Regions from separate parts of the Streptomyces sp. KL2 genome, predicted to be linked through region 3. Evidence: riboswitches for the same ligand, from Rfam matches in the RefSeq annotation. Region 3 holds a riboswitch; each other region holds the start of a gene.
The links. A riboswitch is a leader RNA that binds a small molecule or an ion and turns the genes downstream of it on or off. The one in region 3 is predicted to bind cyclic di-AMP.

Region 1: linked by a shared signal. The riboswitch ahead of QPK52_RS16595 (transglycosylase family protein) and the one ahead of QPK52_RS14175 (M23 family metallopeptidase) in region 3 are both predicted to bind cyclic di-AMP.
Region 2: linked by a shared signal. The riboswitch ahead of QPK52_RS02525 (transglycosylase family protein) and the one ahead of QPK52_RS14175 (M23 family metallopeptidase) in region 3 are both predicted to bind cyclic di-AMP.

Annotation. Positions count from the first base shown of each region.
Region 1 is NZ_CP127170.1:3,656,848-3,661,079, forward strand. It holds gene QPK52_RS16585 (cytochrome P450 family protein) at 1-120, shown strand, start outside; gene QPK52_RS16590 (transglycosylase family protein) at 250-1,290, shown strand; cyclic di-AMP (ydaO/yuaA leader) riboswitch at 1,526-1,696, shown strand; gene QPK52_RS16595 (transglycosylase family protein) at 1,703-2,428, shown strand; gene eno (phosphopyruvate hydratase) at 2,691-3,980, shown strand; gene QPK52_RS16605 (FtsB family cell division protein) at 4,160-4,232, shown strand, end outside.
Region 2 is NZ_CP127170.1:553,703-557,934, reverse strand. It holds gene QPK52_RS02540 (erythromycin esterase family protein) at 1-99, opposite strand, end outside; gene QPK52_RS02535 (zinc-dependent alcohol dehydrogenase) at 315-1,613, shown strand; gene QPK52_RS02530 (hypothetical protein) at 1,610-1,780, shown strand; cyclic di-AMP (ydaO/yuaA leader) riboswitch at 2,318-2,492, shown strand; gene QPK52_RS02525 (transglycosylase family protein) at 2,499-3,572, shown strand; gene QPK52_RS02520 (NADP-dependent isocitrate dehydrogenase) at 3,731-4,232, shown strand, end outside.
Region 3 is NZ_CP127170.1:3,120,309-3,124,540, forward strand. It holds gene QPK52_RS14165 (APC family permease) at 1-282, shown strand, start outside; gene QPK52_RS14170 (PP2C family protein-serine/threonine phosphatase) at 380-1,552, shown strand; cyclic di-AMP (ydaO/yuaA leader) riboswitch at 1,779-1,957, shown strand; gene QPK52_RS14175 (M23 family metallopeptidase) at 1,969-3,024, shown strand; gene QPK52_RS14180 (antibiotic biosynthesis monooxygenase) at 3,182-3,943, opposite strand; gene QPK52_RS14185 (helix-turn-helix transcriptional regulator) at 4,024-4,232, opposite strand, start outside.

The DNA of each region.
Region 1 (4,232 bases), 540 kb from region 3:
CTGGGACGCCTCCCCGACCTGCGGCTCGCGGCGGAACCTGCCGATTTGCGCTGGCGGGGCGGCCTCATCATGCGAGGGCTGCGCGAACTGCCGGTGGAGTTCGAGCCGGTGCGCGGGTGACGCACAGTCACGTACGTGATCCGTGCGTGATCTGCGAGACACTGACTTGTGATGATCGGCCCGGTGACGCTACGTTCAGCCGTCAACCGCTCAACCTTGCCGTCTGTCCACGCACGAGAGGCTCCGCACATGCTTTCCGGGAACGGTAGACACCGCCGCCCCCGCCAGGCTCCCGCCATCTTCGTCACGGCAGGAGTGACCGGCGCGGGGTTCGCCATCCCCCTGCTGGGGGCGGCGGGCGCGCAGGCGGCAGACCTCGACACCTGGGACCGGGTCGCGCAGTGCGAGAGCGGCGGCCTGTGGAGCGCCGACACCGGCAACGGCTACTACGGCGGCCTCCAGCTCACCCAGGAGATCTGGGAGCAGTACGGCGGTACGTCGTACGCCAAGCGCCCCGACCTCGCCAGCCGCAGCCAGCAGATCGCGGTGGCCGAGAAGATCCTCGCCGACCAGGGGCCGGAGGCCTGGCCCTCATGCGGCGTCAACGCCGGGCTGCGCCACGACACCACCGGCGAGGCCCCGGCCATCGACCCGGGCAACCTCCTGCCGGAGGAGGACGCGCGGGACGGCGGGAGCGGTGGGAACGGCGGGGGCCTCCTGGACGGCGTCCTGCCGGGCGGCGACGCGGCGGAGGAGGACTCCCCGGCCGCCGGCGGGGGCGGGTCCGGCGGCGCGGAGGACGGCGCCGAGGGCGAGCGGAAGGCCCCGAAGGACGGCGGTGCGGAGGACGGTGCCCAGGACGAGGGCGCGAAGGGCGGCGGCGCGGAGGACGGCGCCGAGGGCGACGGTGCGGAGGACGGCGCCCGCGCCGGGGCGGGGGAGGGCACCGGAAAGCACCGCGGCGAGCGCGACCCGCGCGAACTGGATCTGGAGCGCGGGGCGGAGAGCCGGGCGCCGGAGGGCCGGGAGACCGCCGGCGACGGACGCTCCGAGGAGGCCGCCGACCGCTCCGCCCGCGCCGAGCGCCCCGCGCTGGCGGGCACCGTGAGCGGCCTGGGCTCCCGCGGGAGGGACGAGGGCTATCTCGTGCGCCCCGGGGACTCGCTCGTGACGATCGCCCAGGAGCACGGCGTGCCGGGCGGCTGGAGCGGGCTGTACGAGAGCAACAAGGACGTCGTGGGCGAGGATCCGGACCTGATCCTGCCGGGGCAGGAGCTCTCTCTCGGATGAGTGCGGACGGCCCTGCGGGATGACCCTCCCGGGCGACTGCGGCGTGTCGTTCCTGTCCGGCCTAATGCTCCTCATCTGACCTGCGGGTTCCATCCGTGCGGGCGTCAGAAAGGGTGAATCGCCGGTTTCTGACATGCTTTGAGACGGATGTACCGGTGTGCTTACCGTCGTGTCGCTCGCACCGCGAGTGCCACCGACCGCAGCGCCGAATCCTGCCGGCGGCCGGTGGGCAGTCGTCGCGTCAGCGCCGATGGCAGGAGCGGGGGAACCAGGTAGGCGCCGCCCAGGACCGCAGGGTCCGAAGCGGCTTGGGGTGAAGTCGCCCGGGGCTCCGCGCCCCGGACGGCCGGGCTTGCTCACTGCCCGAACCCGACAGCTCACCTCGCAGGCGTCGGTGAGATAAGGGACGTCCATGCTGTTCACCGGCAAGGGGCACGACAGCCGCACCGCCAGAGCCGTCCGCGCGGCCGCGCTGACGGGCGCCGCGGGCGCCGCCATCGCCGTTCCGGTGGCGGGCGCGCCGGGCGCCTCGGCCGCCTCCGTCGACACCTGGGAGCGGGTGGCCCAGTGCGAGTCCGGCGGCGACTGGTCCATCAACACCGGCAACGGCTACTACGGCGGGCTGCAGTTCTCCCAGTCCAGCTGGGAGGCCGCCGGCGGCACCCGGTACGCGCCGCGCGCCGACCTGGCCACCAGGGAGCAGCAGATCGCCGTGGCCGAGCGGCTGCTGGCCATGCAGGGGCCGCGCGCCTGGGCCTGCGCCGAGAAGGGCGGCCTCACCGCCGACGGGCCCGCGGCCGAGGTGGACCCGGGCGGCGGCCGTTCCGTCGGCCCCGGCACCGGGCGGACGTACTCCGAGTCGCAGAACCGCTCCCGCCCGCAGTCGCAGAACCAGTCGCAGAAGCAGTCCCAGGAGCAGTCGCAGGAGCAGTCCCGTTCGCTGTCGCAGGGCGCCTCCGAGCGGGCGGACGGCCACCGGGACGGCGCCGAGTCCGGCTACACGGTCAAGTCCGGCGACACGCTGCGCGCCATCGCCGCCGCCCACGGCACCACCTGGCAGCAGATCCACCAGGACAACGCCGACGTCATCGGCGACGACCCCAACCTGATCTTCCCCGGCCAGCAGCTCCGGGTCTGATCCCCTGCTGTGCCCGCCCCGGCGCCGCCCCGTCACCCGGCGGCGCCATCCCGGTGCGGTGTGTCACCTCCCTTGGCGGAGGGCGCGCCGCACCGGGTTTATTCAATTTGGAAACAAAGCGCTCTCACCCTCTCTGATCTGCGATTTCATCCTCCGTTCCGCCGTATGGCACGGGCTGTCGGCGAGGTGGCGTGCGCGGGCCGGATAGGCTCAGGGCACTGAGACCCGACACACACGCCCGACACACACGAAGGAGACCCTCGTGCCGTCCATCGACGTCGTAGTGGCCCGCGAGATCCTCGACTCGCGAGGCAACCCCACGGTCGAGGTCGAGGTCGGCCTCGACGACGGCAGCACCGGCCGTGCAGCCGTTCCGTCCGGCGCCTCCACGGGCGCCTTCGAGGCCCTTGAGCTGCGTGACGGAGACAAGAGCCGCTACGGCGGCAAGGGCGTCGAGAAGGCCGTCCTCGCCGTCATCGAGCAGATCGGCCCGGAGCTGGTCGGATACGACGCCACCGAGCAGCGCCTGATCGACCAGGCGATGTTCGACCTGGACGCCACCCCGGACAAGTCCTCCCTCGGCGCCAACGCCATCCTCGGCGTCTCGCTGGCCGTCGCCCACGCCGCCTCCGAGGCGTCCGACCTGCCGCTGTTCCGCTACCTCGGCGGCCCGAACGCGCACCTGCTGCCGGTGCCGATGATGAACATCCTCAACGGCGGATCGCACGCCGACTCCAACGTGGACATCCAGGAGTTCATGATCGCGCCGATCGGCGCCGAGTCCTTCTCCGAGGCCCTGCGCTGGGGCACCGAGGTCTACCACACCCTCAAGAAGGTGCTGAAGGAGCGCAACCTCTCCACCGGGCTGGGCGACGAGGGCGGCTTCGCCCCCAACCTCGGCTCCAACCGCGAGGCGCTCGACCTCATCCTGGAGGCGATCAAGCAGGCCGGCTACACCCCCGGCCAGGACATCGCCCTCGCCCTGGACGTCGCCGCCTCCGAGTTCCACAAGGACGGCCGTTACGTCTTCGAGGGCCAGGAGCGCACCGCCGCCCAGATGACCGACTACTACGCCGAGCTGGTCGAGGCGTACCCGCTGGTCTCCATCGAGGACCCGCTGTTCGAGGACGACTGGGACGGCTGGAAGACCATCACCGAGCGCCTGGGCGACAAGGTCCAGCTCGTCGGTGACGACCTGTTCGTCACCAACCCCGAGCGCCTGGCCCGCGGCATCGAGGAGGGCGCCGCCAACGCCCTGCTGGTCAAGGTCAACCAGATCGGCTCCCTGACCGAGACGCTGGACGCCGTCGAGCTGGCCCAGCGCAACGGCTTCAAGTGCATGATGTCCCACCGCTCCGGCGAGACGGAGGACGTCACCATCGCCGACCTGGCCGTCGCCACCAACTGCGGCCAGATCAAGACCGGCGCCCCGGCCCGCTCCGAGCGCGTCGCCAAGTACAACCAGCTGCTGCGCATCGAGGAGATCCTCGACGACGCCGCGGTGTACGCCGGACGCTCGGCGTTCCCGCGCTTCCGCTCCGCGGACCGATGAGCACAGCCGCTCCGCGGACCGGTGAGCACGGCCGGTCCGCGGACCGGTGAGCACGGCCGCGGGAAGCGGCCCCGCCGTCACCGCGTCCCCGCCGCCGTCCCGTACGGTGGCGGGGACGCGGCGGCATGCGGCGGCCCACCGCGGCGGCACGGCGACGACAGGGCAGCAGGGGAGGCGAGGTGGCCGCGGAACGGGACAGGTTCTCCACCGCGACCAGGCTCAGGGCACTGGGCACACAGGCGGCCGAGCGCG
Region 2 (4,232 bases), 2.6 Mb from region 3:
ATCGAGGGAGCGCGGGCCGGTCAGCGGCAGGGCTTCACCGCGTATCTCCCGCACCTCCCGCGCCGCCGTGCCGTCGGCCGAACCCCCGGTGACTGCCATCGCCGTGCTCTCCCTGGTCGCGCGGGTGCCTGCGGGCGGGCCCCGGCCCGCCCGGCCGCCGGTGCCCGGTCCGCGGTACCCCGGGGCGGACGGCGTAACACCCCTCCCGCGGTCCGCGGTCCGCGGGGTGATGCCCGCTGTTTCCGGTGGCGGGGCCCCGGGCACCCGCGACCCGTTCGGATGAACGCGACCGACCTGCGAAGGGGTGCGTGCTGATGAAGGCCGTCGTATGGCACGGTGTGGGCGACATCCGCGTGGAGGACGTACCGGAACCGAAGATCCACGAACCGTACGACGCGATCGTGCGGATCACCTCGTCGGCGATCTGCGGGACCGACCTGCACTTCGTGCGCGGCACGATGCCGGGCATGAAGGAGGGGCGGATCCTGGGCCACGAGGCCGTCGGGATCGTGGAGGAGGTCGGCGCGGGCGTGCGGAACTTCCGCCCGGGCGACCGGGTGGTGGTGCCCTCCACGGTCGCCTGCGGGACGTGCAGCTACTGCCGGGCCGGCTACTACGCCCAGTGCGACAACGCCAACCCCGGCGGGCGCCGGGCGGGCACGGTGTTCTTCGGCGGTCCCGAGGCCGCCGGCGGCCTGGACGGACTGCAGGCGGAGTACGCCCGGATCCCGTACGCCCACGTCGGGCTGGTGCCGCTGCCGGACACCGTCGACGACGCCCAGGCGGTCCTGCTGTCCGACATCTACCCCACGGCGTGGTTCGGCGCGCGGCTGGCCGAGATCGGCTCCGGCGACACGGTCGCGATCCTCGGCGCCGGCCCCGTGGGCCAGGCCGCGATCGCCTGCGCCCGGTTGCAGGGCGCCGGGCGGATCATCGTGGTGGACGGCGTTCCCGACCGCCTGGACCTGGCCCGCGACCAGCACGCCGAGACGGTCGACTTCAACGCCGAGGAACCCGTCGGGGCGGTCCTGGACCTGACCGGCGGCATCGGTGTGGACCGGGTGGTCGACGCGGTCGGCGTCGACGCGCAGCGCCCCGCCCGCGGTCCGGCCGCCGAGGCCCTGGCCGGGCAGGCGGAGGGGTTCGACCGCGAGCGCGACGAGGTCGCCCCCGAGCAGCGGCCCGACGGCGACACCTGGGTCCCCGGCGACGCGCCGTCGCTGGCGGCCCGCTGGGCGGTGCAGATGGCGGCCAAGGCCGGCACGGTGGGAACCATCGGGGTCTATCCGCCGCAGGTGGAGCACTATCCGTTCGGCGAGGCGTTCATGAAGAACCTCACCCTGCGGATGGGCAACTGCAACCACCGCCGCTACCTGCCCCGCCTGGTGTCCATGGTCGCCTCCGGCGAACTGGACCCCACCCCGCTGCTGACCCGCTGGGCCGAGGTCGCGGACGCGGTCGAGGCGTACCGGACGTTCGACCGCCGGGAGTCGGGCTGGACGAAGGTGGCCCTCGGCGTGGACGGCCGCGGCTCGGTCGCCCCTGGCCTCGGTGAGGCGGCCGGTACCGGCGCGGCCACCACCGCGGGAACCGGGGAGACGGAGAGGAGGTGAGCGCGGTGGCGGCGCACGCGGGGGAGAGGGCGCGGAAGACCGGCGACTTCTACTGCGCCCAGTGCTCGGAGAGGGTCCATGCCGAGCAGGGGGAGGAGATCCCCCGCTGTCCCAACGGCCACACCGAGTTCGAGACCCGGCGCCACGAACCGGGCGACAGGTCCTGAGGCGGCGGCCTGAACGGGCCGCGCAACGAAAGCGGCCCCTCGCGCGTCTTCGTGCGAGGAGCCGCTTCCGCTGTCCGTCTCCGCCCCGCGACCGCGCCGAAAAAACGGCAAAACGCCTACGCAATGCCCAACCGGCCATTCAGGCCAAAAACCCCGGCCGAGTATTTATGGCCGCCATGTTCGCCAAGGGGTGTTGTCGTGAACAACGCCCCATAATGGGCGGTCTGTTGGGGAAGTGTGCCGGGAATCACACCTCCGCACTCCTCCTGTGCCCGCCGTCGAGATCCTTAATTGCCGGCGGCCGAAATTCCTGGCCGGAAAGCGTTTTGACGCGTGTGCCGCCCTCCGCGCTCCGGTGTCCGGCCGGTTTCCGGACACGCACGGCGGCCGTGTTTGTCGGATCGGTGACAAAGTGAGGGGTCGTCGGATTTCCGGCGCCTTGTCTTCCGTGAATTCCCTGTGTTTATGTGGCCTGGCCTTCGCCGCCCATGGCGGGGGCTCCACCGCCGGGACGCCGAGTCCTGCCGCCCGGCCGGGGAGAGGCAGCAGCTGACCATGGCAGGAGCGGGGAAACCACATACGCGCCGTGCCGCGCCTTCGGCGGCCCGGCTTGGGGTGAAGCCGATTCCCGACGCCCTCTGAGGCGAAGGGAACGGCCGGGCGACTCCGGCCCGAATCCGACAGCTAACCTCGCAGGCGTGGGAGAGGAAGCACACCCATGTCCCGTGGTCGTCACCGCCGCCCCCGCACACCCCTGATATCCCGTCAATTCTCGCGTGTATCCCTCGCGCTCACCACCGGCGCGGGCATCGCCGCGCCGGTGGTCGCCGCCGGCAGCGCGAACGCGGCCTCCACCGAGGTGTGGGAGAAGGTCGCCGAGTGCGAGTCCAGCGGCAACTGGTCCATCAACACCGGCAACGGCTACTTCGGCGGACTGCAGTTCTCCCAGTCCAGCTGGGAGGCCGCCGGCGGCACCGAGTACGCGCCGCGCGCCGACCTGGCCACCAAGGAGGAGCAGATCGCCGCCGGCGAGAAGCTGCTCGCCCTCCAGGGGCCGGGAGCCTGGCCCACCTGCGGACCCGCGGCCGGGCTCGGCCGGGACTCCGGCACCCCGGCCGGCGGCACCGCCACCCAGACGCGCGGCGACTCCAAGGTGGGAGCCGGGGCGAAGTCCGCGGCGAAGTCCCAGGCGGAGCGCAGATCCACCGCCGGCTCCCACACCGTCGCCTCCGGCGACACCCTCCACTCGATCGCCACCAGCCACGGTGTCGAGGGCGGCTGGCAGGCCGTCTACGAGGCCAACCGCGAGACCGTCGGCGGCAATCCGCACCTGATCTTCCCCGGCCAGGAACTGACCCTGTCCGCCCGGTCCTCCGGCGGGGGGCAGGAGCGCACCCCCGGGCGCGCGAACCGGACACAGGCCCGCCCGGCCGCGCAGAAGACCGCGCCCCAGGCCTCGCCGAAGGCCTACGCGGACAACCTCGACGGCTGGATCCGCGAGGCCCTGGACATCATGCGGGCCAACGGCATCCCCGGCACCTACGAGGGCATCCACCGCAACATCATGCGCGAGTCCGGCGGCAACCCGAACGCGATCAACAACTGGGACATCAACGCCCAGCGCGGCACCCCCTCGATCGGCCTGCTCCAGGTCATCAAGCCGACCTTCGACGCCTACCACGTCCCGGGCACGGCGAACAGCCAGTACGACCCGGTCGCCAACATCGTCGCCGCCTGCAACTACGCGGCCGACCGCTACGGCTCGATCGACAACGTCAACGGACCCTACTGAGACGGCCGGGCCCGCGGGCCCGGCGCCCCGCCCCCGCCTCCCTGCCCCTTGTGGCGGCGCGAACGCGCCGCCACAAGGGGCAGGGCCCTTTCGGGGGGAGGCCCTCCACGGGATATCTTGATGTCGAGCAATGTTGCAGACGTGGAGCGGAGCACCCGGTGACTGACTCGACCATCATCTACACACAGACCGACGAGGCCCCGGCCCTGGCGACGTACTCTCTCCTGCCGGTGGTCAGGGCCTACGCCGCCAAGGCGGGCGTCGCCGTGGAGAGCCGTGACATCTCCCTGGCGGGACGGATCATCGCGGTCTTCCCCGAGTACCTCAAGGAGGAGCAGCGCATCGGCGACGCGCTCACCGAGCTCGGCGAGCTGGCCAAGACCCCCCAGGCCAACATCATCAAGCTGCCGAACATCTCGGCCTCCATCCCGCAGCTCAAGGCCGCCGTCGCCGAGCTCCAGGAGAAGGGCTACGCGCTGCCGGACTACCCCGACGACCCCAAGACCGACGAGGAGCGGGAGATCCGCGCCCGCTACGACAAGGTCAAGGGCAGCGCCGTCAACCCGGTGCTGCGCGAGGGCAACTCCGACCGCCGCGCCCCCGCCTCGGTGAAGAACTACGCCAAGACCCACCCGCACCGCATGGGCGCCTGGACCGCCG
Region 3 (4,232 bases):
GCGGTGGTGGCGGTGGTGGCCGCCACGGCGGATCTGCGCGGCGCGATCGGCTTCTCCTCCTTCGGCGTCCTGGCCTACTACGCGGTCGCCAACGCCTCCGCCTGGACCCTCGGCCCCGGCGAGGGGCGCCCGCCGCGGATCGTGCCGGCGGTGGGGCTGACCGGGTGCGTGGTGCTGGCCTTCGCCCTGCCGCTCGCCTCGGTGCTCCTGGGCGCGGCGGTGCTGGCGGCCGGTGCCGCCTCGTACGGGGTGCGCCGCGCGGTCGCCGCCCGCCGGGCGTAGGTGCCCGGGCCCTGGTGCTCGGTGCCCCGGCGTCCGGCGTCGTCCGGCCGGACCTGATCGACTCGCCGGGACGCCGGGCATCGGGAAGATTGGAGGGGTGCACGGCGACGGGCGGCAGGACACGGGCGGGGGCAGGACCCGTGCCCGTGTCATCCCCGTCGTCGGCCGCCCGCCCTGGTTGCTGCCCCTGCTGCTGGTCCTGATGGGGCTGGCGGTCAATCTGCTGACCCCTCCCGAGGTGTTCCTGAGCGCGCCGTTCATCGCGGCGTGCCTGGTCGCCGCGGCCCTGTGGACGTTCGGCGGCACGGCGGCCATGGTGGCCGCCTCGACGGCCGTGGTCCTCGCCCTGCTGGTGCGGGCCGGACTGCCCCCGGCGGAGAGCACGGCGCGGCTGGTCACCAACACCACCGTCGGAGTGCTGGCCCTCGTCCTCAGCCGCGTGCTGCACCACAGCGACATCAGCGTGGCATCGGCCCACCGGGTCGCCGAGGCCGTCCAGCTCGCGGTGCTGCCCGTGCCGCCCGGCCGGGTCGGCGACCTCGGGATCGCCGTCCGCTACGAGGCCGCGCAGGCGCACGCCCGCATCGGCGGCGACCTGTACGGCGTGGAGCGGACGCCGTACGGGCTGCGGCTGCTGGTGGGCGACGTGCGCGGCAAGGGGACGGGCGCCGTCGGCACGGCCACCGTCGTGCTCGGCGCCTTCCGGGAGGCGGCCGAGACCGAGGAGGACCTGGCGGCGGTCGCCGACCGCATCGAGCACGCCCTGATCCGGGAGGCCGGGCAGCGCGAGACGGGGGCGGGCCGGTCGGAGGAGTTCGTCACGGCCGTGCTCGCCGAGATCCCGGCCGGGGAAGCGGGGAGCCTGCGGATCGTCAACCGGGGCCATCCGCCGCCGGTGCTGCTGACCGGGGAGGGGGAGGTGCGGCTGCTGGAGCCGGACACGGAGGCGTACGCGCTGCCGCTGGGGCTGGGGGACCTGGCGGGGGCTTCCGGGAGCGGGCGGACCGGACCGGTGCCCTTCCCGCCCGGCTCCCTGCTGCTGCTCCACACCGACGGCCTGACGGAGGCGCGGAACGCGGCGGACGCCTTCTACGACCCGGTGGAGGGGCTGCGCGGCCGGCACTTCCCCGGGCCGGCCCCCCTGCTCGACCACCTCCTCGCGGACGTCGACGCGCACACCCGCGGGCACCGGTCCGACGACATGGCGCTGCTGGCGGTCATGCGCGACCCCGGGCCCCCGGAGCCTCCGGCCGGCGGTGACCGTCCGTAGCCGCCATGCGCCCCTCCGCATAACATCTGAGGCAACGTCAGATGGTGTGGCGTGCGTCTCATGCGCCGATCCGGCGGTCGACTCGCCCGAATTGGCCCGTCAATGCCCCGATAGTCCTCCGTCAAGAAAGCCCCATATCCAAAGAGGGGACTTGGAATCCGGAGCGCACCTCTATTAACGTTCGATAACGCAGCGCGGTCGTCACTGTCGCCGAAGAGGGCGGCACCGTGCGCCGTCGCCGAATCCCGTACGCGCGGCCCCGCCAACAGCGAGGACGCGCGCAGGGAACCGGGGAACCACCAATTGGGGTGAATCGGGGCCATGCGGCATGCCCGTATGGATCCGTAGGAGACCTTCCTGCTCCGAACCCGTCAGCTAACCCGGTAGGCGAGAAGGAAGGAAAGGAGAGCGCCCCAGTGGCGTCCAGCAGCCCGGCCCCCGAGGTCTCGTACGACCCGCACACCGCCGCTTTCACCCCTTTCGGCCCGGAAAGCGACGGCGACCGGCCGGTGTGGAACCCGACCGAGGAATCCGTCCGTCCGGTCCGCGGCCGGCACCGCGTCGCCAAGCAGCGCAACGGCATGGCCCGCAGCGGAGCGGTCCTCGGCGTCGGCGTGATCGCCGCCGTCGGCGCGGGCGGCATAGCCACCGCCAAGGACAAGTCCCCGGTCGCCATCTCCCTGCCGGACGTGGACCTCGGCGCCGTGGCCGAGGGCCTCCCCGTCGTCGGCGGCATGGTCTCCGGCGGCGACGACAACGGCCCCGCCCCGCAGGGGGAGGCCACCAGCCCCTTCGGCGGCACCGTCACCCAGGCCGGCCTGGACACCTCCGACGCCACCACGACCGTCGTGACGGCGGACGCCGGCGAGGCGCTGCGGGCGCGCATCCTCCAGCAGGCCGACCAGCAGCAGACCGGCGCCGCCCAGGCCGCGCTCGAGAAGGCCGCCGCCCAGGCGGCGGACGAGGCGGCCGACGAGGCCGCGGAACAGGCCGCCGCGGAGGAGGCCGAGCGCAAGCGCAAGGCCGCCGAGGAGGCGGCGCGCAAGGCCGAGGCCGAGCGCCTGGCCAAGCTCGCGGCCAGCTACACCCTCCCCCTCGCCTCGTACCAGCTCACCTCCACCTACGGCCAGTCCGGCTCGATGTGGGCCAACAACCACACCGGCCTGGACTTCGCGGCCCCCACCGGCACCCCGGTCAAGGCGGTGCACAGCGGCGAGATCGTCGAGGCGGGCTGGGCGGGCTCCTACGGCTACCGCATCATCCTCAAGCTCGACGACGGCACGGAGATCTGGTACTGCCACCTGTCCTCCATGACCGTCACCACCGGCAAGGTGACCACCGGCGACGTCATCGGCCGCGTCGGCTCCACCGGCAACTCCACCGGAGCGCACCTCCACCTGGAGGTCCGTCCCGGCGGCGGCGACCCGATCGACCCGCTGACCTGGCTGCGGAGCAAGGGCCAGTCCATCTGACGGCGGTCCGGCCGACGGCCCGCGGGCCCCGCCCGCGCTCTCGCACGCCGGCTCCCACACCCCGGCGGCCCTGGTGGCTCATCCCCCCCCGACACCAGGGCTGCCGGCCTTCCCCGCCCGCACGCGCCCACCGCGCCTGCGGCGCCCGCCACGCCTGTCACGCCTGCCGTGCCGCCGCAGCCCGCTCCGCCGGCTCCCCGGGGCGCTCGGTGGAGAACAGCAGCCGGTAGCGCGCCACGTCGTTGCTCACCATCCCGGGGAAGTTCCGCACCCGGTCCCACAGCGGGGACGGCGAGCCGATGCCCCTGCCCGGCGCCTCCAGCGCGTCGATGTGCGCCTGCTCGCTCTCCCACTCCGCATAGTTGACCACGCGCGTGCCGTCCGTGCTCAGATGGAAGTGGGCCGAGATGCCGCCGGGCGGCAGGCCCCCGCCGGCGCCGTCGTCCTCGATCGCCGCGGCCACGGTGTCCACCCATGCCCGCTGCCGCGCCTCGTCCGGCCCCTCGAACCCGACCTCCACGACCACCACGCACCCCGGCTCGGGCCGCTTTCCGTCCCGCCCCCGTCCGTCCCGCTCCTGCGGCAGGCTGCGGTAGCGCCGGGTGCGCGTCAGCCGCAGCCGCTCGATCCCCGGCACCGCGTCGTCGATCTCGTCGTTGCGCTCCTGCCGGTGGGTGCGCACGAACTCCTCGTACGCCTCCTCGCCCGTCCACTGGGAGTAGTGCAGCAGCGTCCGGCCGTCGGCCCCCGCGTAGACGCTGTACGACAGCATGCCCGGCGTCGGCCACTCCCGCTTCCCCCAGGTGGCTGCGATGGCGTCCGCGGCGGCCCGCTGCCGCTCGGGCGTGCCGACGTCCCAGACGCTGATGAGGACGGTTCGGGCCTCGGGGCGGGTGGGGTCGGGATATACGGGTGTCATGGACATGGGTGCCTCCTCGTCGGTCACAGGGCGTGCCCTCGTGTCACGTAACCACCCTCACAGTTGAAGTCGCCTTCAAGTCAAGGCGTATGGGGATCGTCCGCGGCGGCCCGGTAGCGGTCGGCGAGGGTGCGCAGCAGGTCGCGCAGCTCGGGCGGGTCGAGCACGGTGAACGGCAGGTCCAGGGTGCCCAGGAACGCGGCGAGGTTGTGGAGGGAGTCGCCCCCGGTCTCCAGCACGCACCCGCCCCCGCCGTCGTCGGTCAGCAGCCCGGCCGTCGGCACGATCC